One region of the Streptomyces sp. NBC_01077 genome, then DNA from elsewhere that is predicted to be linked to it. Evidence: riboswitches for the same ligand, from Rfam matches in the RefSeq annotation. Region 1 holds a riboswitch; each other region holds the start of a gene.
The links. A riboswitch is a leader RNA that binds a small molecule or an ion and turns the genes downstream of it on or off. The one in region 1 is predicted to bind cobalamin.

Region 1 (7,104 bases):
ATCAACGCCCCCGAGACAGTCGTCGCCGACGCGTTGCGCGGGATGGCCGCCGCTCATCCCGAGCTCGCCGTCGACGTGGAGCAGCGGGTCGTGATGTGGCGGGACGCGCCCGTGGCCGGGAAGGTCGCGCTGGTGTCCGGCGGCGGGTCCGGGCACGAGCCGTTGCACGGGGGGTTCGTCGGGCCCGGGATGCTGGCGGCCGCGTGTCCGGGGGAGGTGTTCACGTCTCCGGTGCCCGACCAGATGGTGCGGGCCGCGACGGCCGTCGACAGTGGCGCCGGGGTGTTGTTCGTCGTCAAGAACTACACCGGTGACGTGCTGAACTTCGAGATGGCGGCGGAGCTCGCCGAGGACGAGGGCATCCAGGTCGCCAAGGTGCTGGTCGACGACGACGTCGCCGTCACGGACAGTCTCTACACCGCCGGCCGGCGCGGGACCGGCGGCACGCTCTTCGTCGAGAAGATCGCGGGAGCCGCCGCCGAGGAGGGCGCGCCCCTTGAGCGGGTGGAGGCGATCGCCCGCCGGGTCAACGAGCGCTGCCGGTCCTTCGGGGTCGCCCTCAGCGCGTGCACCACCCCCGCCAAGGGCAGCCCCACCTTCGATCTCCCCGACGGCGAGCTGGAGTTGGGCATCGGCATCCACGGCGAGCCGGGCCGTGAGCGGCGGCCCATGATGACCTCACGGGAGATCGCGGACTTCGCCGTCGACGCCGTCATCGAGGACCTCCGCCCGTCCGGCCCGGTCATCGCCCTGGTCAACGGGATGGGCGCGACCCCGCTCCTGGAGTTGTACGGGTTCAACGCGGAGGTGCAGCGCGTGCTCGGCGAGCGGAGCGTGCCGGTGGCCCGGACCCTCGTCGGGAACTACGTGACCTCGCTGGACATGGCCGGCTGCTCGGTGACGCTGTGCGAGGTGGACGAGGAGCTTCTTCGTCTCTGGGACGCGCCCGTGGAGACGCCCGCGCTGCGCTGGGGCCGGTGAGACGAGCGATGGGAGAGGGAACCGACATGACGGAGACCTTCGGCGCGGACTTCCTGGTGCGCTGGCTCGCCGCGGTGGCGGAGGCCGTCGACCGGGAGGCGGACCGGCTCACCGAGCTGGACTCGGCCATCGGCGACGCCGACCACGGCGCCAATCTCAAGCGCGGGTTCGCCGCCGTGACCGAGACCCTGGCCAAGGAGCCGCCGGCGACGCCGGGCGCCGTGCTCACCACCGCCGGACGGCGGCTGATCTCCACGGTCGGCGGTGCGTCGGGACCGCTGTACGGCACGCTGCTGCGCCGTACCGGCAAGACGCTGGGCGACGACGAGCGCGTGACCCGGGAGCAGTTGGCCGAGGCCCTCGCTTCCGGTGTGGCCGCCGTGTCCCAGCTGGGCGGCGCGCAGGTGGGCGACAAGACCATGCTCGACGCGCTCGTGCCGGCCGTGGAGGGCCTGCGGGGCTCGTTCGGCGCGGCCCGCGCGGCCGCCGAGGAGGGCGCCCTCGCGACCGTACCGCTGCGGGCACGCAAGGGCAGGGCCAGCTATCTGGGCGAGCGGTCGGTGGGGCACCAGGATCCGGGGGCCACGTCCTCGGCGCTGCTGTTCGCCACGCTCGACGAGACCGCCCGTACGGAGGCGTCGAGCACCGAGGGGGCTTCATGAGCGCCGGGACCGGGACGGGGGCGGGGACCGGGTCCGGGACCGGGACCGGGACCAGCCCCGGCTCCAGCTCGGGCTTCGGCGCCGGTTCCGGTCTCGTCGGCATCGTGCTCGTCTCGCACAGCGCCGCCGTCGCGTCGGCCGTGGCCGAGCTGGCCCGGGGGCTCGCCGGCGGCGGCGAGCTCGCCCCGGTCCTCCCGGCCGGTGGGACTCCCGACGGTGGTCTGGGGACGAGTTCCGAGCTGATCTCCGAGGCGGCGAAGGGCGTCGACCGCGGTGCGGGCGTGGCGATCCTGGTCGATCTGGGGAGCGCGGTACTCACGGTGAAGGCGCTCCTCGCCGAGGGCGACGAACTGCCCGAGGGCTCCCGCCTGTTGGATGCCCCGTTCGTCGAGGGCACGGTCGCCGCGCTGGTCACGGCGAGCGCGGGCGGGGACCTCGACGCCGTGGCGGCGGCGGCCTCGGAGGCGTACGCCTATCGCAAGGGGTGAAGGCGACGAACGACGGTTCTCCGACGTCAAGCGGCTGAGTCTCAGGCGCTGTTTGGCCGAAACTCAGCCGCTGTGGCGGCATGGGTGCGACCTACCCTGGGAGATCACAACCGCGATCCGGTTGTGCGGCGGGCCTCTCCGGGAGCCGGCTTTCATCCGTGCGCCACCTGGCCCGGCCAGGTGATGGAGGAGGGGCGATGTCGGGCAGTCTGTCCGCTGTAGTGATTCTCGCGCTCGTGTGGTTCCTGGTCGCGCTGGTGCCCCTGCGCACCCCGTCCGCCCGCAAGGCATGGGCGAGGGGCGTACTCGGCGTCTCGGTCCTCCTGGTGGTCGGCGCGGCTCTGTTCGGCGCCAATGCGGACGTGGCGTCCGACTACGACGGCCCGGACCCCATGCTGCTCGCGGCGCTCGCGGCAGCGGTCGTCGTGGCGCCGGGTGCCATCGCGGCCCTCGTGCGGAGCGGCAGGAACAGCTAGGCCGGGGAGATCGGGGAGATCCACGGCGCCGCCACGGGACCCTACAAGCACCCACATTGTGATGTACCTGGTCAACGCACTAATGTCGCAGGGCCTTGGTGTACGGGAAACCGGTGAAGTACCGGTGCGGCCCTCGCCACTGTGATCGGGAGGTCCGGCTCCACCCCCGCGGGAGACACCCACGGGGAAGCCACTGGACCGCGATGGGAAACCGTCGTGGTGTGGGAAGGCGGAGTCCGGCGTATGACCGTCAGCCAGGAGACCGGCCAGGGTGCGTTGTCCATCCACGAGGTGCTGGAGAGGGTCTCCCGACCATGCATATAGCCGAGGGGTATCTGCCCCCTGTGCACGCCGCCGCCTGGGGCGTAGCGTCCGCGCCGTTCGTCGTCCACGGGGTCCGCGCGCTGACCCGCGAGGTGCGGTCGAACCCCGAGTCCACCCTGTTGCTCGGCGCCGCCGGCGCCTTCACCTTCGTCCTGTCGGCGCTCAAGTTGCCCTCAGTGACCGGTAGTTGCTCGCACCCGACCGGTACGGGTCTGGGTGCGATCCTGTTCCGGCCGCCGATCATGGCGGTCCTGGGAACGATCACCCTGCTCTTCCAGGCCCTGCTGCTCGCGCACGGCGGGCTGACCACGCTCGGCGCGAACGTCTTCTCGATGGCGATCGTCGGGCCCTGGGCGGGGTTCGGTACCTATCTGCTGCTCCGCCGGTTCGGTGCGCCGCTGATGGTCGCCGTCTTCTTCGGTGCGTTCGTCGCCGACCTGTCCACATACTGCGTGACCAGCGTGCAGCTGGCGCTCGCCTTCCCCGACCCAGGCAGCGGCATCCCCGGCGCGCTCGCCAAGTTCGGCGGGATCTTCGCCGTGACCCAGATCCCGCTCGCGGTGAGCGAGGGCCTGCTCACCGTGCTCGTGATGCGACTGCTCACGCAGTCGAGCAAGGGCGAGCTGATCCGGCTCGGCGTCCTCGCCGGGCGCAAGGCCGAGCGGCGCGAGGAGGCGACCGCGCGATGAGCCGCAACGCGAAGATCAACACCCTGCTGCTGCTCGTCGTCGCCGTGCTCGCGGTCCTGCCGCTCGCGCTGGGGCTCGGGGACCACAAGGAGGAACCGTTCACCGGGGCCGACGCGGAGGCGGAGACCGCGATCACGGAGCTCCAGCCGGACTACGAACCGTGGTTCAGCCCGCTGTACGAGCCGCCGTCCGGGGAGATCGAGTCGGCGCTGTTCGCTCTTCAGGCGGCCCTCGGCGCCGGTGTCCTGGCGTACTACTTCGGTCTGCGGCGTGGCCGCCGACAGGGGGCCGCCCGGGCGGAGGCGGCCGGGACGGCTGGGGCCAGGACGGAACCGGCCGAGGCGGCCGAGGCCAGGACGGAGGCCGAGGCGGCCGAGGCCATGACGGCTGAGGCCGGGACCGCGGCGAACGAAGGCGGCTCCGGCTCCGGCGGCGGGTCCGCCGGCGGGGCGGGCGCGTGGCCGCCGATGCTGCCGATCGACGCGGCGGCGCACAGCAGTCGCTGGCGCCGCCGACATCCGGCCGAGAAGTCGTTTCTCGGCTTCGGTCTGACGCTGTGCGCGGTGAGTCTGCCGCCGTGGCCGGGTGCGGTACTCGTGGCGGTGGCCACGCTCACGGTGCTGCTCGGTCCGGCCGGTGTGCCGGGCCGGGCGCTGTGGCGGGCGTTCCGCGTCCCGCTCGGATTCTGTGTCACGGGAGCGATTCCGCTGCTCTTCGAGGTGGGCGGTACGCGGGGGCTCGTCGCTCTCGCGCCGGGCGGCCCGGTGCAGGCGGGCGAGTTGCTGCTGCGGACCGCTTCGGCGTCGCTCGGGGTGCTGCTCTTCGCGTTCACGACGCCGGTGTCCGACGTCCTGCCCCGGCTCGTACGGGCGGGGGTGCCGGCGCCGGTGGTGGACGTGGCGCTGGTGATGTACCGGATCATCTTCCTGCTCCTCGACTCGCTGTCCAAGATCCGGCAGGCCCAGGCGGCCCGCCTCGGGCACACCACGCGGGCCGCGACCTGGCGTTCGCTCGCGGGCCTCGGCGCGACCACGTTCGTACGGGCCTTCGACCGGGCGCAGCGCCTGCAGTCGGGGCTCGCGGGGCGGGGGTACGACGGGACGCTGCGGGTCCTGGTGCCCGCGTGCGCGGTCTCCCGCCCGTTCCTCGCCGCGACGGGCGCGCTCCTTGCGGGGCTCGTCGCCCTCACCCTCGTACTGGAAAGGTTCCTTCCGTGACGTCTCCGGCCCCTCCGGCCCCTCCGCGTCCTCCATCGCCTCCGACCCCTGTCGTGGAACTGGTGAAGGCGGGCTTCGCGTACGAGGACGGGCCCCCGGTCCTGTCCGGCGTGGACTTCGCCGTCGCGGAGGGGCAGGCGGTCGCCCTGCTGGGCCGCAACGGCAGCGGCAAGACGACGTTGCTGCGGCTGCTCAGCGGCGGGCTCCGGTGCGGAAGCGGGTCGCTGCGCCTGGACGGTACGGAGGTGGCGTACGACCGGAAGGGGCTGACCCGGCTGCGGACGACCGTGCAACTGGTGGTGCAGGATCCGGACGACCAGTTGTTCGCCGCGTCGGTCGGCCAGGACGTGTCGTTCGGTCCGATGAACCTGGGGCTGCCTGAGGACGAGGTACGGCGACGGGTGCGGGAGGCCCTGGAGGCGCTGGACATCGTGGCGCTCGCGGACCGGCCGACGCATCTGCTGTCGTACGGGCAGCGCAAGCGGGCGGCGATCGCGGGCGCCGTGGCCATGCGGCCGCGGGTCCTGATCATGGACGAGCCGACGGCCGGCCTCGACCCGCACGGGCAGGAGCGGCTGCTCGACGCGCTTGAGCGGCTGCGGGAGGCCGGGACGACGGTGCTGATGGCCACGCACGACGTGGATCTGGCGTTGCGCTGGGCGGACGAGGCGGCGGTGCTCGCCCCTTCGGGCCTGCGGACCGGCCCGGTCGCGGAGCTCCTCGCGGACGACGCGCTGCTCGACGAGGCCCGGCTGCGGCACCCCTGGGGCACGGCGGTGGCACGGCTGCTTCGCACTCACGGCCTGCTCGCCGCGGGCGCTCCGGAGCCGCGCACCCCGGAGGATCTGGAGGCCTGGAGCGGTACGGGGATGACGGGCGGGGCCCGCCGAGCGCGGTGAGCCGGGCTTCCGGGGCGTCCGATCGCGCGGCGCCCCGGTCCGCGCCCGCCCTTGCCCCGTCCTTTGCTACTGAGTAGTAGACATCACGTCCCGAATCTTCTGCAACTAGTTGCACAAAGGGTGGGGGTCCCCTAGAACTGAGACCGACGTTCCTGCGCGAGGAGGCGCCCGCATGACCCCGTACCCGCACCTGCTGAGCCCGCTCGACCTCGGGTTCACCACCCTGCCCAACCGGGTGATCATGGGGTCGATGCACGTCGGCCTCGAGGAGACCGAGCACGGCTTCGAGCGCATGGCCGCCTTCTACGCGGAGCGCGCCCGGGGCGGCGTGGGCCTCATCGTCACCGGCGGCATCGCGCCCAACGACGCCGGACGCCCCTGGGACGGCGGCGCCAAGCTCACCACCGACGGCGAGGTCGCCGAGCACCGGCTGATCACCGACGCCGTGCACGAGGCCGGTGGCCGGATCGCGATGCAGATCCTGCACTTCGGCCGGTACGCGTACCACCCCGCGCTCGTCGCGCCCAGCGCCCTCAAGGCCCCCATCAGCCCCTTCGTACCGAACGAGCTGACCGACGCCGAGGTCGAGCAGACCGTCGAGGACTACGCCCGGTGCGCCGAGCTCGCCAAGGAGGCCGGGTACGACGGCGTCGAGGTGATGGGCTCCGAGGGCTACCTCATCAACGAGTTCATCGCCGCCGCCACCAACCAGCGCACCGACCGCTGGGGCGGCTCCTACGAGAACCGCGTCCGCTTCCCGCTGGAGATCGTCCGCCGGATCCGCGAGCGCGTCGGCGAGGACTTCATCCTCGTCTACCGCCTCTCCATGCTGGACCTCGTGCCCGGCGGCTCCACCCTGGAGGAGGTCGTCCAGCTCGCCAAGGAGATCGAGGCGGCCGGCGCCACCATCATCAACACCGGTATCGGCTGGCACGAGGCACGCATCCCCACCATCGCGACCTCCGTGCCGCGCGGCGCCTACACCTGGGTGACGAAGAAGCTGATGGGCGCGGTCTCCGTACCGCTCGTCACCAGCAACCGCATCAACACCCCCGAGGTCGCCGAGGAGATCCTCGCCGACGGCCGCGCCGACCTGGTCTCGCTCGCCCGCCCCTTCCTCGCCGACCCGGACTTCGTCGCCAAGGCCACGGCCGACCGCGCCGACACCATCAACACCTGCATCGGCTGCAACCAGGCCTGCCTGGACCACACCTTCAATCTGAAGATCACCTCCTGCCTGGTCAACCCGCGCGCCTGCCACGAGACCGAGCTGGTCCTCTCCCCCACCCGCCGCGCCAAGCGGATCGCCGTCGTCGGCGCGGGCCCGGCCGGCCTCTCCTGCGCGGTGTCGGCGGCCGAGCGCGGACA
Region 2 (7,104 bases), 190 kb from region 1:
GTCAGCGGTGGGTGAAGTGCGGGGGCCGCTTGTTCACGAAGGCGGACATGCCCTCCTTCTGGTCGGCCGTGGCGAACACCGCGTGGAACAGGCGGCGTTCAAAACGGACGCCCTCGGCCAGGGTCGTCTCGAAGGCGCGGTTGACGGCCTCCTTGGCCATCATGGCGACCGGCTTCGACATCCCTGCGACGGTCTCGGCCACCGCGAGGGCCTCGGAGAGGAGGTCGTCGGCCGGGACGACACGGGAGACCAGGCCCGCCCGTTCGGCCTCGACGGCGTCCATGGTGCGGCCCGTCAGGCACAGCTCCATGGCCTTGGCCTTGCCGACGGCCCGGGTGAGGCGCTGGGAGCCGCCGATGCCCGGGATCACGCCCAGTCTGATCTCGGGCTGGCCGAAGACGGCGGTGTCGGAGGCGAGGAGGATGTCGCAGAGCATGGCCAACTCGCAGCCGCCGCCCAGGGCGTAGCCGGAGACGGCGGCGACCGTGGGGGTGCGGAGGTCGCCGAGCCGGTCCCAGGCGGTGAACCAGTCGGTGAGGTACATGTCCAGGTATCCCTGCGGCTGCATCTCCTTGATGTCCGCGCCGGCCGCGAAGGCCTTCGGGGAGCCGGTGAGGACGATGCACCCGACGTCCGGGTCACGGTCGAGGGCCGCGGTGGCGCTCACGACCTCGTTCATGACCTGGAGGTTGAGGGCGTTGAGCGCCTTCGGCCGGTCGAGTGTGAGCAGAGCCGCACGGCCGCCCGTACGCTCGACGGTGATCGTCTCGTAGTCGGTCCCGGTCATGCGGTGGCCGTTCCCTTCGGTGTTTCGGCGGCCCCGTCGCGCAGGACCCGGACGATGCCGGAGAAGTCCTGGGCCGCTCCGGATCCTTCGGCGAACGCCGCGTACATCTCGGCGGCGCGCAGGCCGAGTCCACCGTGGATGCCGCCGGCGCGCAGTGCGTCGGCGGCGAGTCCCACATCCTTGGCCATCAGCGGCGCCGCGAACCCGGGCCGGTAGTCCCGGTTGGCGGGGCTGGCCGGAACGGGCCCGGGGACCGGGCAGTTGGTGGTCAGTGCCCAGCACTGGCCGGAGGCGGTGGAGGCGACGTCGTAGAGCGCCTGGTGGGACAGGCCGAGGCTCTCGCCGAGGACGAAGGCCTCGCTGACGGCGATCATCGAGATGGCGAGGATCATGTTGTTGCAGATCTTGGCGGCCTGGCCGGCGCCCGCTTCTCCGCAGTGCACGGCCCGTCGTCCCATGACGGCCAACAGCGGTTCGGCCTCGGCGAATTCGGCTTCGCCGCCTCCCGCCATGAACGTGAGGGTGGCGGCCTCGGCTCCCATGACGCCGCCCGAGACGGGGGCGTCCAGAGCCCGGTGTCCGGCTGCTGCGGCCGCGTCGTGGGCGGCCCGCGCGTCGGCCACGTCGATGGTGGAGCAGTCGATGAACAGCGTGCCGGGCTTCGCGGCCGCGAGGAGGCCCTCGTCCCGGTAGAGGGCGAGGACATGGCGGCCCGCGGGCAGCATGGTGATCACCACGTCCGCTTCGGCGGCCGCCGCGACGGCGGACTCGGCCGCCTCCACCCCGGCTGCCGAGGCCGTCGCCAGCGCGTCGGGGACGAGGTCGTAGCCGAGGACCCGGTGGCCGGCGGCGGCCAGGTTGGCGGCCATCGGGCCGCCCATGTGGCCGAGGCCCATGAAGGCGATGACGGTGGTCACCAGGGCACCTCCTGGAACGAGTCGGTGACGGCGGGAAGCCGCAGTTCACGGTCGGCGCCGAGCGGGGCGAAGTACCGGGCCACGTCCTCTCCGGTGACGTCGGCGAGCGCGGCGGGCGACCAGCGGGGATCGCGGTCCTTGTCGATGACCTGGGCCCTGATGCCCTCGACGAGGTCGGGCGAGTTCAGCGCCGCGCAGGAGACTCGGTACTCCTGTTCGAGGACCCGCTCCAACGGGCCGAGCCCGCGGGCTCGGCGCAGCGCGGTGAGGGTGACCTTGAGCGCCGTCGGGGACTTGGCGGCCAGGGTGGCGGCCGCCTCCTCAGCGGCCGGCACGTCCGCGGTGAGGAGCCGGTCCACGATCTGCTCGACCGTGTCGGCGGCGTAGCAGTGGTCGATCCACTCGCGGTGGGCGGCCAGTCGACCGGGCGGTGCCTGGCCGACCTGCGCGGCCAGGGCGTCGTGTACGGACGCCTGCGCGAACCCTGCCGTCAACCGGTCGAGCCGCTCGGCCGGCACGAAGTGGTCGGCGAGGCCGCAGAGCATGGCGTCGGCGGCGCCGACGGCCGCCCCTGTCAGCGCCAGGTGGGTCCCCAGCTCGCCGGGCGCCAGGGCCAGGAGATAGGTGCCGCCGACATCGGGGACGAAGCCGATGCCGGTCTCGGGCATGGCGACCCGGGAGCGCTCGGTGACGATCCGTACGGTGCCGTGGGCCGAGACCCCGACCCCGCCGCCCATCACGATGCCGTCCATGAGGGCGACGTACGGCTTGGGATAGCGGGCGATCAGGGCGTTGAGCCGGTACTCGTCCCGCCAGAAGTCGGCGGATTCCGTGCCACCGGCCCGGGCGTCCTCGTGGATGGCGCGGATGTCGCCGCCGGCGCACAGACCGCGCTCCCCCGCACCGGAGATCACGACGGTCTCGATCGTGGGATCGTCCCGCCAGACGGTGAGGGCCTCCTCGATCCGCAGCACCATGCGATGGCTGAGCGCGTTCAGGGCCTTGGGGCGGTTGAGGATCAGCCGGCCCGTCCGCCCTTCGGTACGGACGATGACCTCCTCGTCCCCGGTCATCGGAGGTGCTCCGTCAGGCCGCGGGCGACGATGACGTTCATGATCTCGTTGGTCCCTTCCAGGATCCGGTGGACCCGCAGGTCGCGGACGATCTTCTCGATGCCGTACTCGCTGAGGTAGCCGTATCCGCCGTGCAGCTGCAGTGCCCGGTCGGCGACGGAGAACCCGGTGTCCGTGGCGAACCGCTTGGCCATGGCGCAGAGTTGGGCCGCCCGCGGGTCTCCCCGGTCGAGGGCCTCGGCCGCCTGTCGGACGAGCGCGCGGGCGGCGGTCAGCTCGGTGGCCATGTCGGCCAGCCGGAACTGGAGGGCCTGGGCGTCGAGCAGTCGGCCGCCGAAGGCCTCGCGGTCGGAGAGATGGGTGAGGCTGCGGTCGAGGGCGCTCTGGGCTCCGCCGAGGGAGCAGGCCGCGATGCCGAGGCGGCCGCCGTTGAGGCCGTGCATGGCGATGCGGAAGCCGTCGCCCTCCGCACCCAGGCGACGGTCGGCGGGGATCCGTACCCCGTCGAGGACGACCTGGCGGGTCGGCTGCGCGTTCCAGCCCATCTTGCGCTCGTTCCCGCCGAAGGAGACTCCCGGGTCACCCCGCTCGATGATGAAGGCGGAGATCCCGCGGGGGCCGTCCGCGCCGGTGCGGGCCAGGACGAGGTACACGTCGGAGACGCCCGCGCCGGAGATGAACTGCTTCACGCCGGTCAGGACGTAGTGGTCGCCGTCCCGCTCGGCGCGGGTGCGCAGCGCGGCGGCGTCCGAGCCCGCGCCGGGTTCGGTGAGGCAGTAGCTGCCCAGGGTCTCGGCGGAGCAGAGGCCGGGCAGCCGGCGGGCGCGCTGGGCATGGTCCCCGTACCGGTCGATCATCCAGGCGACCATGTTGTGGATGGAGAGGTAGCCGGCGATCGAGGGGCAGCCGGTCGCCAGGGTCTCGAAGACGAGGACGCCGTCGGCCCGGGTGAGTCCGGAGCCTCCGTGTTCCTCCCGTACGTAGACTCCGCCGAGGCCGAGCGAGGCGGCTCTGCGGATGACGTCGACGGGGAAGTGCTTGTCCTGGTCCCAGGTCACGGCGTGCGGGGCGAGCTGTTCCTGGGCGAAGTCGAGGGTGACTTCGGCGAGGGCGAGCTGGTCCTCGGTGAGGGTGGTCACGGCGCTCATCCCATCGTCGGGATGGTGAAGCTCGCGCCTTCCTTGACCCCGGAGGGCCAGCGCGAGGTGACGGTCTTGGTGCGGGTGTAGAAGCGGACGGCGTCGGGGCCGTGCTGGTTCAGGTCGCCGAATCCGGAGCGCTTCCAGCCGCCGAAGGTGTGGTAGGCCACGGGGACCGGGATGGGGACGTTGACGCCGACCATGCCGGTGTTGACGCGGCGGGTGAAGTCGCGGGCGGTGTCGCCGTCGCGGGTGAAGATGGCGACACCGTTGCCGTAGGGGTGCTCGCTGGGCAGCCGCAGGGCCTCCTCGTAGTCGGCGGCCCGTACGACGCACAGGACGGGGCCGAAGATCTCCTCCTGGTAGATCCGCATCGAGGGGGTGACCCGGTCGAAGAGCGACGCCCCGGCGAAGAAGCCGTTCTCGTGCCCGGTGAGGGTGAACCCCCGGCCGTCCACGACGAGTTCGGCGCCCTCGCCGACACCGATCCCGACGTAGCCGTTCACCCGTTCCAGGGCGTCCCGGCCGACGAGCGGCCCGAAGTCGGCGTCGGGGTCGTCGGAGGTGCCGATACGGAGGGTCGCGATGCGCTCCTTCAGTTTCGCCACCAGCGCGTCGGCGGTCTCCTCCCCCACCGGGACGGCGACGGAGATCGCCATGCAGCGCTCGCCTGCGGAGCCGTATCCGGCGCCGATCAGCGCCTCGACGGCCTGGTCGAGGTCGGCGTCGGGCATCACGATCATGTGGTTCTTGGCGCCGCCGAAGCATTGGGCGCGCTTGCCGTGGGCGGCGGCGGTGGCATAGATGTGCGCGGCGATCGGGGTGGAGCCGACGAAGCCGAGGGCCTGGACGCGGGGGTCTTCGAGGAGGGTGTCGACGGCTTCCCTGCCGCCGTTGACGACGTTGAGCACGCCGGGCGGCAGTCCGGCCTCCAGGAACAGCTCGGCGAGCCGCAGCGGTACGGACGGGTCGCGCTCCGACGGCTTGAGGATGAAGGCGTTTCCACAGGCCAGGGCAGGTGCGGCCTTCCACAGCGGGATCATCGCGGGGAAGTTGAAGGGGGTGATCCCGGCGACGACGCCCAGCGGGCTGCGCAGCGAGTGGACGTCGATGCCGGTGCCGGCGCTGTCCGTGAACTCGCCCTTGAGGAGGTGCGGGATACCGGCGGCGAACTCCACGACCTCCAGCCCGCGTTGCAGGTCGCCGTGGGCGTCGGCGACGGTCTTGCCGTGCTCGGCGGAGAGCAGCCGGGCCAGGGAGTCCCGTTCGCCCTCGACGAGTTGGAGGAAGCGCAGCAGGACGCGGGCGCGCCGCTGCGGGTTCCATCGGCCCCATTCCCGCTGGGCCTCCTCGGCGTCGGCGATCGCCGCCTCGGTGTCGGCGCGCCCGGCCAGGGGGACCCTGGCCTGGACGGCGCCGGTGTTGGGGTCGTACACGTCGGCGAAGAGACCGGACGTGCCGGTGGTGTGCTTTCCGCCGATGAAATGGGTGAGTTCGCGGACCATCGAAGCCTGCTCTCGTCAGGTGAGGATCCGAGGAAGGCGCGGTGAGGAGCACGGTGCGACACCGATCGGGAGTTCACACCGCGGGTCCGACCGCGGGACAGGGGAAGGCGTGGGCGCCCTCGTCGAGTCACGAACGCGGGGACAGGGCCTCGCCGTTCGGGTACTCCGCCGGATCACCTGGGCCGTGGTCACGTACCGGTGCCATGCGTGTCTGCTCCATCCTCGTGGACAACACGGAACACCCCACGGCCGGTATCCTGACTCCCGGATCAGCGCGCGCTCTCCGGCCTTCCCGACGGATGGTTTCCGCCAGTGGCCTGTACTTCTGAAGAGCACACTCCCCGGTCACAGTGGCGGGACCGCGCCGGATTCACACCGGCTTCCCTGCACCGCGGGCTTCTCACGAACATATAGTTGGACGTCCTGGTAAGTCCACCCCCACTCCGGCGCGCCCCGCGCCGTCCGGGCGGTGGCCGGCACCGCCCCCGTCGAGGTCTCAGACGCGGCGGTCGGCGACCTGGTACGGGACGAACGTGCTGGTGTTCTCGTCCACGGCGAGCGGGCGACCCAGCGGAGGGACCGCGCGCTGGGGGCAGTCGAGGCGCTCGCAGAGCCGGCAACCCATGCCGATCGGGGTGGCGGCCCCGGCGTTGTCGAGGTCGATCCCGTCCGAGTACACGAGCCGGGACGCGTGGCGGATCTCGCAGCCGAGACCGATGGCGAAGGTCTTGCCCGGCTCGCCCCAGCCGCCCCGGTGCCGGGTGACGGCGCGGGCCGTCCAGAGGTGGCGCTGCCCGTCGGGCATGGCCGCGACCTGGACGTGGATCCGGCCGGGCGCGGCGAACGCCTCGTACACGTTCCACAGCGGGCAGGTGCCGCCCGCGCGGGAGAAGTGGAATCCGGTCGCGGACTGCCGCTTGGACATGTTCCCCGCCCGGTCCACGCGCACGAAGGAGAAAGGGACCCCGCGCAGCCTGGGACGTTGGAGGGTGCTCAGCCGGTGGCAGACCGTCTCGTAGCCGAGTCCGAAGTGGTCGATGAGCCGCTCGATGTCGTAGCGGAACGCCTCGGCGGCCCTGTGGAAGGCCCCGTAGGGGAGGATCAGCGCGGCGGCGAAGTAGTTGGCGATCCCGATCCGGGCCAGGCCGTGCGGGGTGGACCCGGCCGGGAAGTCCTCCGCGGCAAGCCGGTCCAGCTCGTCCCCGTATTCGAGCAACGCCAGCTGCGTGGCCATCCGGAACGCCTGCTGGCCGGGCCGCAGCCGCGCGGAGAGGTGGAGCACGCGCCCGGATTCCTCGTAGTGGTGCAGCCGCTCGGAACCGCCCGCCGAGTCTCCGACGACCTGTACGCCGTGCCGGTCCGCCAGCCGGGTGGAGAGCGCGCGGACGACTTCTCCGGGCCGGATTCCGATGCCGCGGGCCAGTTCCTCGGCGGCGAGGTCGGTCTCGTGGAGGTAGTTCTGGCGGCGGTAGAAGAACTCGCGGATCTCCTCGTGCGGGGAGAGCGGTCCACCCCGGTCCCCGCCCCGGCCGTCCGCCACCCCGGCCAGGCCCTCGGCGAGCCGCTGCCCACGGCGGCCGAGGTCCAGGAGGACCTGGGCGACGGCCGGCATCCGGGAGGCGAGCTCGGCGAGGTCGGAGGCGGAGACCCGGGCCTCGGCGACCTCCCCGGCCAGCGCCTCGC
Region 3 (7,104 bases), 3.3 Mb from region 1:
GCGGCGCTGCTCGCCTTCGCGCTCTCCGCATCCGCCTTCCTGACCTTCACGCGCAATCCGCAGGTCGTCGGCAGCATGACCAAGCTGGACGTCCCGGACTCCTGGCTGCCACGCCTTGCGACGCTGAAGGCGGCGGGCGCGCTCGGCCTGCTCGCGGGGCTCGCCGTGCCGGCACTCGGCGGGGCGGCGGCGATCGGCGTGATCCTCTACTTCATCGGCGCCCTGATCACCCACCTGCGGGCGAAGGACTACGAGGTGGCGCCGGTCCTGGTCATCACCCTGCTGGCGATAGCCGCGCTGGTGCTGCGCACGGCCTCCGCCTGAGCCCGAGCCGCCCGGAAGGGGTGACGAGACGGACCGTCTTGCCAAGGGTCCGACCATGCTGTACTTTCGACGAAACGAGACGAGACGTCTCGTGTTGCTTTTGCTCTGTCGTCGACGTACAGGAGGCCGCCCTTGTTCCGTGTCCAACTCACCGATGTCAGCAAGCGCTACGACGACCCCTCCCTCCACGATCGGCACGGCGTCCACCACCGGACCGTGCTCGACCGGGTCTCCCTCACCGTCCGCCCCGGTGAACGCCTCGGTGTCGTCGGCGACAACGGCTCCGGGAAGTCCACCCTCCTCCGGCTCCTCGCCGGTCTCGAGCCCCCCGACAACGGCACGGTGACCGTCGAGGCCCCCGGCGGCCGCGGCCACCTCGCCCAGACCCTGGACCTTCCCCCGACCGCGACCGTCGGCGACGCCGTCGACCACGTGCTCGCGGACGTACGGGAGCTGGAGCGGGCGATCCGGGCGGCCGAGGCGGAGCTCGCCGTGACCGGTGACCTCGCCGGGTACGCGGAGCTGCTCGCCGCCCACGAGGCCCGGGGCGGGGCCGGGGCCGACCGGCGGGTCGAGACCACGCTCCGGCGGCTCGGCGAACCCGGCCCGCTCGACCGCTCCCGAACCCTCGGCACCCTCTCGGGCGGGCAGCGTTCCCGGCTCGCGCTCGCCGCCGTCCTCGCGGCCGAACCCGAACTGCTGCTGCTCGACGAGCCGACCAACGACCTCGACGACGAGGCCGTGGCCTGGCTGGAGGAGCGGCTGCGGGCCCACCGGGGCACGGTCGTCGCCGTCTCCCACGACCGGGTCTTCCTCGACCGGGTCGCCACCTCCGTCCTGGAGGTCGACGAGGACCGCCACACCGTCCGCCGCTACGGCAACGGCTACGCCGGCTATCTCGCCGGACGCGCCGCCGAACGGGCCCGTCGGCAGCGGGAGTACGAGGAGTGGAAGGCCGAACTCGCCCGGTACAGGGCCCTCGCGGACACCCACATCGACCGTTTCTCGGCCATCCCGCGCAAGGCCCCGGCCTCGTTCAGCGGGGCGGGCGCCTTCCGGGCCCGGTCACGGGCGCACGGTGCGATGAGCCGTATCCGGGCCGCCCGCGAGCGCCTCGCCCGGCTGACGGCCGACGCGGTGCCCGCGCCGCCGGAACCGCTCCGGTTCCGCGCGGACCTCGCCGGCATCGCGGCCGGGGGCGCGCCCGTCGACCTCACGGACGTACGCGTGGACGGCCGGCTGTGCCTCGACGCCCTCCACCTCGACGCGGGCGAACGGCTCCTGGTCACCGGCCCCAACGGCGCGGGGAAGAGCACGCTCCTGAAGGTGCTCGCGGGCGAACTCGCCCCGGACACGGGCACGGTGAAGGTGCCCGCCCGGGTGGGCATGCTCCGTCAGGAGACGGCCCCACCCACCGACCCCCGTACGGTGGGCGAGGCCTTCGGAGCGGACCGTACGGACGAACTGCTCGCCCTCGGTCTCTTCTCCGCCGGGGACCTGACAACCCCGGTCCGGTATCTGTCGACAGGACAGCGCCGGAAACTGGAACTGGCGCGCCTCGTCACCGAACCGGCCGATCTGCTCCTCCTCGACGAGCCGACCAACCATCTGGCCCCGGCGCTCGTGGAGGAGATCGAGGCCGCGCTCGCGTACTACCCGGGCACGCTGGTCGTGGTCACCCACGACCGGCGCCTCAGGGAGGGCTTCCGGGGCCGCCGCCTGGAACTGGCACCGGCCCCCTCCCTCATGACGATCTAGTCGTTCGGGTCGGCGTCTCCTTCGAGGTCTCCCTCGGTCTCCAGGAACACCTGGCGCAGCGCGGCAAGGGTCTCCGGGTCCGGCTTCTCCCACATGCCGCGCGACTCGGCTTCGAGGAGCCGCTCCGCGATGCCGTGCAGGGCCCACGGGTTGGCCTCCTTCAGGAAGGCCTGGTTCTCCGGGTCGAGCACGTACTCCTGGGTGAGCTTGTCGTACATCCAGTCGGCGACGACGCCCGTCGTGGCGTCGTACCCGAAGAGGTAGTCGACGGTCGCCGCCAGCTCGAACGCGCCCTTGTAGCCGTGGCGGCGCATCGCCTCGATCCAGCGCGGGTTGACCACCCGCGCGCGGAAGACCCGGGAGGTCTCCTCGACGAGCGTCCGGGTGCGGACGGTCTCGGGGCGGGTGGAGTCGCCGATGTACGCCTCGGGGGCCGTGCCCTTGAGCGCGCGGACGGTCGCCACCATGCCGCCGTGGTACTGGAAGTAGTCGTCGGAGTCGGCGATGTCGTGCTCGCGGGTGTCGGTGTTCTTCGCGGCGACCGCGATCCGCTTGTACGCCGTCTCCATCTCGGCGCGCGCCGGGCGGCCTTCGAGCCCGCGCCCGTACGCGTACCCGCCCCACACCGTGTACACCTCGGCGAGGTCCGCGTCCGTGCGCCAGTCGCGCGAGTCGATCAGCTGGAGGATGCCCGCGCCGTACGTACCGGGGCGGGAGCCGAAGATACGGGTCGTGGCGCGCCGCTCGTCGCCGTGCTCGGCGAGGTCGGCCTGCGCGTGCGCCCGGACGTAGTTCTCCTCGGCCGACTCGCCCTCCAGACCGGCGACCAGCCGTACGGCGTCGTCGAGGAGCCCGATGACGTGCGGGAACGCGTCCCGGAAGAAGCCCGAGATGCGCAGGGTGACGTCGACGCGCGGGCGGCCGAGCTCGGCGAGCGGGATCGGCTCCAGGCCGTTCACGCGGCGCGAGGCCTCGTCCCACAGCGGACGGACGCCGAGCAGGGCGAGCGCCTCGGCCACGTCGTCGCCGGCGGTGCGCATCGCGCTGGTGCCCCACAGGGAGAGGCCCACGGACGTCGGCCACTCGCCGTTGTCGGTGCGGTAGCGCTCCAGGAGGGAGTCGGCGAGCGCCTGCCCGGTCTCCCAGGCGAGCCGGGACGGCACGGCCTTCGGGTCGACCGAGTAGAAGTTCCGGCCGGTCGGCAGGACGTTGACCAGGCCGCGCAGCGGCGAGCCGGACGGGCCGGCCGGGACGAAGCCGCCGTTCAGGGCGTGCACGGCGTGCGTCAGCTCGTCGGTGGTGGCGGCCAGGCGCGGCACGACCTGCTCGCAGGCGAACCGCAGCACGGCGTGCACGTCGGAGCCGTAGGCGGCGGCCACGGTCGGGACGGAGTCCACGGACCAGTCCGCCGCCTCCATCGCCTCGACGAGCTCGCGGGCCTTCGCCTCCGCCTCGTCGGCGGTCGTGCGGGTCGCGGCCGACTCGTCGAGACCGAGGGCCTCGCGCAGACCGGGCAGCGCCTGCGTGCCGCCCCAGATCTGGCGGGCGCGCAGGATGGAGAGGACCAGGTTGACCCGGGCCTCGCCCTCCGGGGCGCCGCCGAGGACGTGCAGACCGTCGCGGATCTGGGCGTCCTTGACCTCGCACAGCCAGCCGTCGACGTGCAGCAGGAAGTCGTCGAAGCCGTCGTCCTCGGGGCGCTGCTCCAGGCCCAGGTCGTGGTCGAGCTTGGCGGCCTGGATGAGGGTCCAGATCTGGGCGCGGATCGCGGGCAGCTTCGCCGGGTCCATGGACGAGATCTGCGCGTACTCGTCGAGCAGCTGCTCAAGACGCGCGATGTCGCCGTACGAGTCGGCGCGGGCCATCGGCGGCACCAGGTGGTCGACGAGGGTCGCGTGCACGCGCCGCTTGGCCTGCGTGCCCTCGCCCGGGTCGTTGACGAGGAACGGGTAGACCAGGGGGATGTCGCCGAGGGCCGCGTCGGGGCCGCAGGCGGCGGACAGGCCGGCGTTCTTGCCGGGCAGCCACTCCAGGTTGCCGTGCTTGCCCAGGTGGACCATGGCGTCGGCGCCGAAGCCGCCGTCCTCGGCGCGGGCGGCGATCCAGCGGTAGGCGGCCAGGTAGTGGTGGGACGGCGGGAGATCGGGGTCGTGGTAGATCGCGATCGGGTTCTCGCCGAAGCCGCGCGGCGGCTGGATGAGGATCAGCAGGTTCCCGCGGCGGAGCGCGGCGAGGACGATGTCGCCCTCGGGATTGCGGGACCGGTCGAGGAACATCTCGCCGGGCGCCGGGCCCCAGTGCTCCTCCACGTGGGTCCGCAGCTCCTCGGGGAGCGTCGCGTACCAGCGCTTGTAGTCGGCGGCCGGGATGCGGACGGGGTTCTTCGCCAGCTGTTCCTCGGTGAGCCAGTCCTGGTCGTGGCCGCCGGCCTCGATGAGGGCGTAGATCAGCTCGTCGCCGTCGCCGGAGACCAGGCCCGGGAGCTCCTCGGCGGGACCGAAGTCGTACCCCTCGGCGATCAGACGGCGCAGGAGGGAGACGGCGGAGGCGGGGGTGTCCAGACCGACGGCGTTGCCGATGCGGGAGTGCTTCGTCGGGTACGCGGAGAGGACGAGTGCCAGCCTCTTCTCGGCGTTCGGGATGTGCCGGAGCCGGGCGTGCCGTACGGCGATCCCGGCGACGCGGGCCGCGCGCTCGGCATCGGCGACGTACGCGGGCAGGCCGTCCTCGTCGATCTCCTTGAAGGAGAACGGGACGGTGATGAGCCGGCCGTCGAACTCGGGGACGGCGACCTGGCTGGCGGCGTCCAGCGGGGAGAGGCCCTCGTCGTTCTCCTCCCAGGCGGCGCGCGAACCCGTCAGGCAGAGCGCCTGCAGGATCGGCACGTCGAGCGAGGCGAGCGCGCCCGCGTCCCAGGCCTCCTCGTCGCCGCCGGCCTGCGCTTCGGCGGGCTTGGTACCGCCCGCCGCGAGGACGGTGGTGACGATCGCGTCGGCGGTACGGAGGCGGTCGAGCAGCTCCGGCTCGGGGGCGCGCAGGGACGCCACGTACAGCGGGAGCGCCTGCGCTCCGGCGTCCTCGATCGCCTCGCACAGCGAGTCGACGAAGCCGGTGTTCCCGCTCATGTGGTGGGCGCGGTAGTAGAGCACCGCGATCGTCGGACCGTCGGTCGTCCGGGGCGTGCGCTCCAGCGGGCCCCAGGTGGGGGCGGCCGCCGGGGACTCGAAGCCGTGACCGGTGAGCAGGACGGTGTCGGAGAGGAAGCGGGCCAGCTGCTCCAGGTTCGCGGGGCCGCCGTGCGCGAGATAGGCGTGCGCCTCGGTGGCGACGCCGACGGGGACGGTGGACGCCTCCATCAGCTGTGCGTCGGGGGCCTGTTCGCCGCTGAGGACGACCACCGGCTTGCCGGCCGCGCGGACCGCGTCGAGGCCCTCCTCCCAGGAACGGAGGCCGCCGAGGAGGCGTACGACGACGAGCTCGGCGTCGGCCAGGAGACCGGTCAGCTCGGCGAGGGGGAGACGGGCGGGGTTGGCGAAGCGGTACTCCACCGGGCCGCCGGCCGCGCGGGCGCTGAGCAGGTCGGTGTCGGAGTGCGACAGCAGCAGAAGCATGGCGAGCGCAGGCCTTCCTCGGGGTTGTCCGCGCCCCGGGTGGTCGTATGGACGGCGGGAGTTCCTGACTCACCTGCCCGGGATCGTGCTGACGCACGGACCGGACCGGCTCACAGTGGCGGGACCGCGCCGGATTCTCACCGGGCTTCCTCCCCGGGGTCCTGGGACCCCATGCCGTCTGCATAGTAGATCGTGCGGTCGACGGGCCGGGGCGGACGGCCGAGTCGGCCGGATCACACCCGGTGGCCGCCCGGTGGCCCGTCGGTATGCTCGCCGCCATGCCGCCCACCCCGCCCCCGGTGCCCGAGCCGGGCGAACCTCGCATACGGGACCGTGGCGACGCGTGCCCCGGGGCGCTGCGCCTGCACTCCGCCGACGACGGCCGCCTCGCCCGACTCCGCCTGCCCGCAGGACGCTTGACGTCACGTCAGGTCGAGACCCTTGCGGATGCGGCGGAGACCCTCGGCGACGGACGGATCAGCATCACCTCGCGCGGCAACGCGGAGCTGCGCGGCCTCACGGACGACTGCGGGGCGGAGCTGGCGGCGCTCCTCGACGAGGCGGGCCTGCTGCCCTCCCCCACCCACGAACGCGTCCGCAACATCGTGGCCTCCCCGGCCGCGGGCCTCGACGGACTCGGCACCGCCGACGTGCAGTTGTGGGCCCGCGAGCTGGACGCGCTCCTGTGCGCCGCGCCCTGGGCGGCGGCGCTCTCCGGCCGGTTCCTCTTCGTCCTCGACGACGGGCGCGGTGACGTGGCCGGGCTCGGCGGGGATGTGACCTTGGTCGCAGTGGGTCGCGGCGAGGCGCAGCTGCACGTCGGCGGGCGAGCCGTCCGCCTCTCGGGCTCCGACGCGCCCGGCGCGGCCCTGGCGGTGGCGGGCGGGTTCCTGGCCGCGGCGCGGAAGGCCGGAACCGGGGCCTGGCGGGTCCGGGAACTCCCTGAGGGGTACGAGGTGGACGTGGCGGAGTCGGGGGTGACGGCGGAGCCCGTAGCCGCGCCGGAGCTTCCCCAAGGCCCTCCCCTCCCCCCCGGCACCCTCGGCGCCGCCGCCCTCTCCCTCCTCGCCCCGCTCGGCCGGCTCACCGCCGCCCAGCTCCGGGCGCTGCTTCCCGCCGACGAGGTACGGCTCACGCCCTGGCGCGGAGTCGTCGTGGTGGGGGCCGGCGCCGAGCGGCTGCCCGCCCTCGACGCAGCCGGGCTCATCACCCGCGCCGACTCCCCCTGGGCAGGCGTCACCGCCTGCACCGGGCGGCCCGGCTGCGCCAAGTCCCTCGCCGACGTCCGCGCGGACGCGGTCCCGGGCCCACGCCCCGACCACACCGGCCTCCCCGTGCACCCCGACCGCCCAGGCCTCTCCAGCCGCCCCGACCACACCGACCGCCCCGGCCTCCCCGTGCACTTCTCCGG
Region 4 (7,104 bases), 4.9 Mb from region 1:
ATCGCGGCCCCGGCGGGCCTGGTGCGGGGACTCCTCGACGGCTGGGTGGCGGACAGTCCCGACAGTCGCGAGTGGCGCGATCTCGAAGAGGTCTGCTGAGCCCGGGGGTGGCTCCTGGATCAGGCCGGGCCCGTAGGCTGTCTCTCGACGGAATCGGGTTTTCAGGAAGGCGCGGCCGGACATGGCGCAGCAGGAGACGGACGAGCAGGCCATCAACGACGGGTTCGTCGTGGACACGGAGGACTGCGAGGCGCGCGAGCTCGCCCACCGTGAGCGCGGCACCGCCCGCCCGATCACGGTGGTCGGCAACCCGGTGCTCCACAAGGAGTGCAAGGACGTCACCGAGTTCGACGACTCGCTCGCGGCACTCATCGACGACATGTTCGCCAGCCAGAAGGCCGCCGAGGGCGTGGGCCTCGCCGCGAACCAGATCGGTGTGGACCTCAAGGTCTTCGTCTACGACTGCCCCGACGACGAGGGCCTCCGGCACACCGGTGTCGTGATCAACCCGGTCCTCCAGGAGCTCCCGGCCGAGCTGCGCGTCCTCGACGAGTCCAACGAGGGCTGCCTCTCCGTCCCGACCGCCTACGCGGAGCTGGCCCGCCCCGACTACGCGGAGGTCCACGGCCAGGACGCCCAGGGCAACCCGATCAAGGTGCGCGGCACCGGCTACTTCGCCCGCTGCCTCCAGCACGAGACGGACCACCTGTACGGCTACCTGTACATCGACCGCCTCTCCAAGCGGGACCGCAAGGACGCCCTGCGCCAGATGGAAGAGGGCACCCCGCGCTACGAGACGGTGCCGAACGCCTGATCCCGGTATGCGTACGAGAGGGGCCCCGCACTCGCATGAGTGCGGGGCCCCTCTCACGTACAGGCCGGGCCTAGAAGTCCTCGTCCAGGTCCACCGAGCCCTCGACCGCCACCTGGTAGGCGGACGGGCGGCGCTCGAAGAAGTTGGTCAGCTCCTGGACGCCCTGGAGCTCCATGAACGCGAACGGGTTCTCGGAGCCGTACACCGGGGCGAAGCCGAGGCGCTGGAGGCGCTGGTCGGCGACGCACTGGAGGTACTCGCGCATCGACTCGGTGTTCATGCCCGGCAGGCCGTCGCCGCACAGGTCGCGGCCGAACTGCAGCTCCGCCTCGACGGCCTCCTTCAGCATGTCCGTGACCTGCTGCTGAAGCGCGTCGTCGAAGAGCTCCGGCTCCTCCTTGCGGACGGTGTCCACGACCTCGAAGGCGAAGTTCATGTGCATCGTCTCGTCTCGGAACACCCAGTTGGTGCCGGTCGCGAGACCGTGCAGCAGACCGCGGGACCGGAACCAGTACACGTACGCGAAGGCGCCGTAGAAGAACAGGCCCTCGATGCACGCGGCGAAGCAGATCAGGTTCAGCAGGAAGCGGCGCCGGTCGGCCTGGGTCTCCAGGCGGTCGATCTTCTCCACCGAGTCCATCCAGCGGAAGCAGAACTGCGCCTTCTCGCGGATGGAGGGGATCTCCTCGACCGCGTCGAACGCGGCGGCGCGGTCGTCCGGGTCGGGCAGGTAGGTGTCGAGCAGCGTCAGATAGAACTGGACGTGCACGGCCTCCTCGAACAGCTGGCGCGACAGGTACAGGCGCGCCTCCGGGGAGTTGATGTGCTTGTAGAGCGTCAGGACCAGGTTGTTCGAGACGATCGAGTCGCCCGTCGCGAAGAACGCGACCAGACGGCCGATCATGTGCTGCTCACCGGGGGTGAGCTTGGCGAGGTCGGCGACGTCCGAGTGGAGGTCGACCTCCTCGACGGTCCAGGTGTTCTTGATCGCGTCCCGGTAGCGCTCGTAGAAGTCCGGGTAGCGCATCGGACGCAGGGTCAGCTCGAAGCCCGGGTCGAGGAGGTTCTTCTGTTCGGTGGAGCTCATTACTGGCAGGCCTCGCAGGACTCGGGGTTTTCCAGGGAGCAGGCGAGGGCGTCCGCGTCGGGGGCCGCCTGCTGTACGGGGATGGTGGCGGCGGCCGTCGACGCCTGGGCGGCGCGGGCGATCCGGGTCGCCGGGCGGGAGCGCAGGTAGTACGTCGTCTTCAGGCCCTGCTTCCAGGCGTACGCGTACATCGACGACAGCTTGCCGATCGTCGGCGTCTCCAGGAACAGGTTCAGCGACTGCGACTGGTCCAGGAACGGCGTCCGGGCGGCGGCCATGTCGATCAGGCCGCGCTGCGGGATCTCCCACGCCGTGCGGTACAGCTCGCGCACCTCGGCCGGGATCCAGGTGAAGCCCGCGACCGAGCCGCTGGCGTCGCGCAGCGCGTCCCGGGTCTGGGCGTCCCACACGCCGAGCCGCTTCAGCTCGTCGACGAGGTACGAGTTGACCTGGAGGAACTCGCCCGACAGCGTCTCGCGCTTGAAGAGGTTGGAGACCTGCGGCTCGATGCACTCGTAGACGCCCGCGATCGAGGCGATGGTCGCCGTCGGCGCGATGGCGAGGAGCAGGCTGTTGCGCATGCCGACGGCGGCGATCCGCTCGCGCAGGGCGGCCCAGCGCTCCGGCCAGTTGAGCTCCACGTCGTAGTGATCCGGGTGCAGGACACCGCGGGCCGCGCGGGTCTTGTCCCAGGCGGGGACCGGGCCGTTGCGCTCGGCGAGGTCGGCGGAGGCCTCGTACGCGGCGAGCATGATGCGCTCGGCGATCCGGGTGGACAGCGCGCGCGCCTCGGGGGAGTCGAACGGCAGCTTCAGCTGGAAGAAGACGTCCTGGAGGCCCATCGCGCCCAGGCCCACCGGCCGCCAGCGGGCGTTGGATCGCCCGGCCTGCTCGGTCGGGTAGAAGTTGATGTCGACGACCCGGTCGAGGAACGTGACGGCCGTGCGGACGGTCGCGTCGAGCCGCTCCCAGTCGATGTCCGAACCGACCACGAACGCGCCGAGGTTGACCGAGCCCAGGTTGCAGACCGCGGTCTCGCCGTCGTCCGTGACCTCCAGGATCTCCGTGCAGAGGTTGGAGGAGTGGACGGTGTGGCCGGGCTCGGCGGTCTGGTTGGCCGTCCGGTTCGAGGCGTCCTTGAAGGTCATCCAGCCGTTGCCGGTCTGGGCCAGGGTCCGCATCATCCGGCCGTACAGGTCGCGGGCCGGCATCGTCTTGCGGGCCAGGCCCGCCGCCTCGGCCTTGTGGTAGGCGGCGTCGAACTCCTCGCCCCACAGGTCGACCAGTTCGGGCACGTCCGCCGGGGAGAACAGCGACCAGTCGGCGTCGGCGTTGACCCGGCGCATGAACTCGTCCGGGATCCAGTGCGCCAGGTTCAGGTTGTGCGTACGGCGCTGGTCCTCGCCGGTGTTGTCGCGGAGCTCCAGGAACTCCTCGATGTCCGCGTGCCAGGTCTCCAGGTAGACGGCGGCGGCGCCCTTGCGGCGGCCGCCCTGGTTCACGGCGGCGACGGAGGCGTCGAGGGTCTTCAGGAACGGCACGATGCCGTTGGAGTGCCCGTTGGTGCCCCGGATCAGCGAACCGCGGGCCCGGATGCGGGAGTAGGAGAGGCCGATGCCGCCCGCGTGCTTCGAGAGACGCGCCACCTGGTGGTAGCGGTCGTAGATGGAGTCCAGCTCGTCCTGCGGGGAGTCCAGGAGGTAGCAGGAGGACATCTGCGGGTGACGGGTACCGGAGTTGAAGAGCGTGGGGGAGGACGGCAGGTAGTCCAGCCGGCTCATCAGGCGGTAGAGCGCCGTGACCTCGTCGAGCGCGTGGACGCTCTCGTCCTCCGCCAGGCCGCAGGCCACCCGGAGCATGAAGTGCTGCGGGGTCTCGATGACCTTGCGGGTGATCGGGTGGCGCAGCAGGTAGCGGGAGAAGAGGGTGCGCAGACCGAAGTAGCCGAAGCGGTCGTCGGCGGCCGCGTCGATGGTCGCGTCGAGCCGGTCGGCGTGCAGCGCGACGAACTCGGCGGTGCGGTCGGCGATCAGGCCCTCGTGGTGACCGACGGCGACGGAGGCGGAGAAGGAGAACGCGCCCTGGCCGGCCGCCTCGTCGGCGATCGTGATCGTCAGGAGCCGGGCGGCGAGCCGGGAGTACGCCGGGTCCTCGGCGATCAGACCGGCGGCCGCCTCGGTGGCCAGTTCGCGCAGTTCCGCCTCGTCCGCGACGGCGCTGCGGCCGCGGAGCGCGGCGGCGGCGACCTTGCCGGGGTCGGTGTCGGGGAGATCGGCGGTGAGGTCGGTCAGGGTCCGCAGCAGCACGGTCCCGGGGCCGTCGCTCTCGACCGCGGAAGCCTCGGCGGAAGCCGGATCGGCGGGCGCGATGGTCACGTGGGGGCTCTCCCTCGCTCGGCTCGGGGCCGCGGCGGGGGAAGGCGGGCAGACGGGCATCCGTAACGCCGGACGCGACGCTTCCACCGGCCCACTCCGCGAGGCCCGGACGTCATTGGCACCCGGAACGGACGGACCGGGTGCGCTGTCGGCAGGTCCTCGGACTCACCTCGCCCGAATATGTCGTATCCGTACGAAGCACACCGTTGCGGGACAGTTCCGGATTCGCGCCGGATTCCCCTGCGTCGACAGCGAGGTCGAGCATACATGTGGGGGGCGCCGCTTGCGGCACCCCCCACATGTTGTGTCGCGCCTCCGGCTCAGAACTCCAGGGCGTACGTACGCAGCCGATGGTCGGGGATCGGCTCCCAGTCCCGGTCAGGGGTGCGGAGGAAGCCCAGGCGCTCGTATATCCGGTGCGCGGAGACCATCGAGACGTCCGTGGACAGCACGATGCGACGGCACCCGGGGAGGGCCCGCGCCCGCTCGATACAGGCCCGTACGAGGGCCTCTCCGACGCCCCGGCCACGGGCCTCCCGGGAGACCGCGAGCATCCGGAACTCGGCCTCGCCCTCGACCGCGATGTCCGCCCAGGGGGTGGCGCCGGTGGCGAAGGTCACCCCGCCGAGCAGCCGCCCGTCGCCGTCCTCGGCGACGAGCACCTCGCTCTCGCGCGCCCGCCGTGCCGTGTCCCTGAGCACGTCCAGGTACGAGTCCTCCGCCCCGTACTTCAGCAGTCCGTCGTTCAGATAGGTTCCCGCGGTGAGCTCACCGAGCGCCTCGTAGTCCTCGGGCCGTACCGCCCTGATGGTGAAGTCCATGAGGGCAGTGTGCCTCCGGCCGGCCACCTGCTCCCAACGGGATTCAGCCGCCCGCCCCCACCGAGTTGTCGGGGGCGCCGTCGCCCACCGGCGGCAGGTCGCCCCGCTCGACGGGCTGCCCGGGGCCGGTCTCCTCCGGCAGGACGGCGTCGAGCTCGGCGGCATCGGCCCGGTGGGCGCGCTCGGCGGCGCCCTCGAGCACGTTCCGGGACAGGGTGGGCGGGGCGGCGACCTCGACGCGCAGCCCGTTCTCCTCGCGCACGTACGCGTGCCGTTCGGCGGACCGCAGGTACCACCGGTCGCCGTCCCGGACGCAGCTGTCCTGCTCGGCGGTGATCGTCGCGGCGCACTCCTCGTCCGAGAAGGGGCGGCGCTCGGCGGAGACGGTGAGGCGGACGCCGTCCTTCGTCACGTAGGTGACCTGGAAGCCGTCGTCGCCGATGACCCCCGACGCCATCCGGGACACCTCGAAGCCCTCGGCCCCGGTGACGTACACATGGTCCTTGTCGGTCTGCGCCCAGCGGGCGCGGGCGTCCAGCTCGGCCGGGCCGGGCGTGGGTCGCCCGCCCGCCGTCTCGGTGCCGCAGCCGGTGACGGCGAGGGCCAGGGGGAGGAGGGCGAGCAGGGTGGGGCGTGGTCCGATCCGCATGTCCCGCATCCTCGCGCAGGGACGGCGAAGGCCGCCATGCCTCCGGGGGAAGCAGGGCGGCCTTCGTCGGGTCCGGCGGTGGATCAGTGGGTCTCGGCGCCGACCTTCGGGAGCTTCGGGTCGACCCCGCGGTCACCCGCGTCGGCCGTGTAGTCCTCCGGAGAGGTCTGGTCGACGCCCTCCGGGGCCTTGACGGCCTTGAGGACGAAGGTCAGGACGACCGTGACGACGAGGTTGAGGAGGAAGGCGGTGAGACCGATGTAGCCGATCTCGCCGATGCCCGGGATCTCCGCGGAGGAGCCGCCGAAGTGCTTCTGGGTCGGGCTGGCGACCCCGTACGCGGCGACCGTGCCGTAGATCATGCCGACGGCCCAGCCGGCGAGCAGCGCCCAGCGGTGGAACCAGCGGGTGAAGAGACCGCCGACGAGGGCCGGGAAGGTCTGCAGGATCCAGATGCCGCCGAGCAGCTGGAAGTTGATCGCGACCGTCTTGTCCATGGTGAGGACGAAGGCGAGCGCGCCGACCTTCACCAGGAGCGAGACCAGCTTGGAGACCTTGGTCTCCTGGGCCGGGGTGGCGTTCGGCTTGATGAAGTCCTTGTAGATGTTGCGGGTGAAGAGGTTGGCCGCGGCGATCGACATGATCGCGGCGGGGACGAGCGCGCCGATGCCGATCGCGGCGAACGCGACGCCCGCGAACCAGTCCGGGAACATGGTCTCGAAGAGCTGCGGGATGGCGAGCTGGCCGTTCTTCACCTGGATGCCGGCGGCGATCGCCATGAAGCCGAGCAGCGCGAGCAGGCCCAGCATCAGCGAGTACAGCGGCAGGATCGTGGTGTTGCGGCGGATGACCTCGCGGCTCCGGGACGACAGGGTCGCCGTGATGGAGTGCGGGTACATGAAGAGCGCGAGCGCCGAGCCGAGCGCCAGCGTGGCGTAGCCCCACTGACCCATCTCGCCGGGCACGAGCGAACCGCGCGGCTTGCCGGTCGCCGGGTTGGTCTGCGCGTACGCCTCGCCCGCCTTGGCGAAGATCTCGTCGAAGCCGCCCAGCTTGATCGGGATGTAGATGATCGCCACCGCGATGACGATGTAGATCAGGGTGTCCTTGACGAAGGCGATGAGCGCGGGGGCGCGCAGACCCGAGGAGTACGTGTACGCCGCGAGGACACCGAAGGCGATGAGCAGCGGCAGGTCCTTGATGAACCAGTGGGTGTTCTCGCCGCCGCCGACGCCCATCACGTCCAGGACGGCCTGGATGCCGACGAGCTGGAGCGCGATGTACGGCATGGTGGCGAGGATGCCGGTGACCGCCACCGCGAGGGAGAGGCCCTTGGAGTCCCAGCGGCCGCGCACGAA

Region 2: it holds a riboswitch for cobalamin, as region 1 does, so the genes downstream of both, OG462_RS07385 (CoA-acylating methylmalonate-semialdehyde dehydrogenase) here and OG462_RS06625 (energy-coupling factor ABC transporter permease) in region 1, are expected to answer to the same signal.
Region 3: it holds a riboswitch for cobalamin, as region 1 does, so the genes downstream of both, cobN (cobaltochelatase subunit CobN) here and OG462_RS06625 (energy-coupling factor ABC transporter permease) in region 1, are expected to answer to the same signal.
Region 4: it holds a riboswitch for cobalamin, as region 1 does, so the genes downstream of both, OG462_RS28870 (ribonucleoside-diphosphate reductase subunit alpha) here and OG462_RS06625 (energy-coupling factor ABC transporter permease) in region 1, are expected to answer to the same signal.

What each region holds. Positions count from the first base shown of each region.
Region 1 covers NZ_CP108669.1:1,464,541-1,471,644, forward strand. The annotation lists gene dhaK (dihydroxyacetone kinase subunit DhaK) at 1-981, shown strand, start outside; gene dhaL (dihydroxyacetone kinase subunit DhaL) at 1,008-1,643, shown strand; gene OG462_RS06615 (PTS-dependent dihydroxyacetone kinase phosphotransferase subunit DhaM) at 1,640-2,131, shown strand; gene OG462_RS06620 (hypothetical protein) at 2,329-2,607, shown strand; cobalamin riboswitch at 2,659-2,893, shown strand; gene OG462_RS06625 (energy-coupling factor ABC transporter permease) at 2,922-3,620, shown strand; partial or broken gene OG462_RS06630 (energy-coupling factor ABC transporter substrate-binding protein) at 3,617-3,865, shown strand; gene cbiQ (cobalt ECF transporter T component CbiQ) at 4,088-4,837, shown strand; gene OG462_RS06640 (energy-coupling factor ABC transporter ATP-binding protein) at 4,891-5,736, shown strand; gene OG462_RS06645 (FAD-dependent oxidoreductase) at 5,909-7,104, shown strand, end outside.
Region 2 covers NZ_CP108669.1:1,655,916-1,663,019, forward strand. The annotation lists gene OG462_RS07365 (enoyl-CoA hydratase) at 2-787, opposite strand; gene mmsB (3-hydroxyisobutyrate dehydrogenase) at 784-1,704, opposite strand; gene OG462_RS07375 (enoyl-CoA hydratase/isomerase family protein) at 1,701-2,777, opposite strand; gene OG462_RS07380 (acyl-CoA dehydrogenase family protein) at 2,774-3,925, opposite strand; gene OG462_RS07385 (CoA-acylating methylmalonate-semialdehyde dehydrogenase) at 3,922-5,421, opposite strand; cobalamin riboswitch at 5,651-5,830, opposite strand; gene OG462_RS07390 (short-chain fatty acyl-CoA regulator family protein) at 5,918-7,104, opposite strand, start outside.
Region 3 covers NZ_CP108669.1:4,808,508-4,815,611, forward strand. The annotation lists gene OG462_RS21590 (DoxX family protein) at 1-324, shown strand, start outside; gene abc-f (ribosomal protection-like ABC-F family protein) at 457-2,082, shown strand; gene cobN (cobaltochelatase subunit CobN) at 2,079-5,693, opposite strand; cobalamin riboswitch at 5,729-5,887, opposite strand; gene OG462_RS21605 (cobalamin biosynthesis protein CobG) at 5,960-7,104, shown strand, end outside.
Region 4 covers NZ_CP108669.1:6,329,948-6,337,051, forward strand. The annotation lists gene OG462_RS28855 (tetratricopeptide repeat protein) at 1-99, shown strand, start outside; gene def (peptide deformylase) at 182-814, shown strand; gene OG462_RS28865 (ribonucleotide-diphosphate reductase subunit beta) at 885-1,901, opposite strand; gene OG462_RS28870 (ribonucleoside-diphosphate reductase subunit alpha) at 1,901-4,276, opposite strand; cobalamin riboswitch at 4,409-4,558, opposite strand; gene OG462_RS28875 (GNAT family N-acetyltransferase) at 4,597-5,097, opposite strand; gene OG462_RS28880 (hypothetical protein) at 5,141-5,746, opposite strand; gene mctP (monocarboxylate uptake permease MctP) at 5,830-7,104, opposite strand, start outside.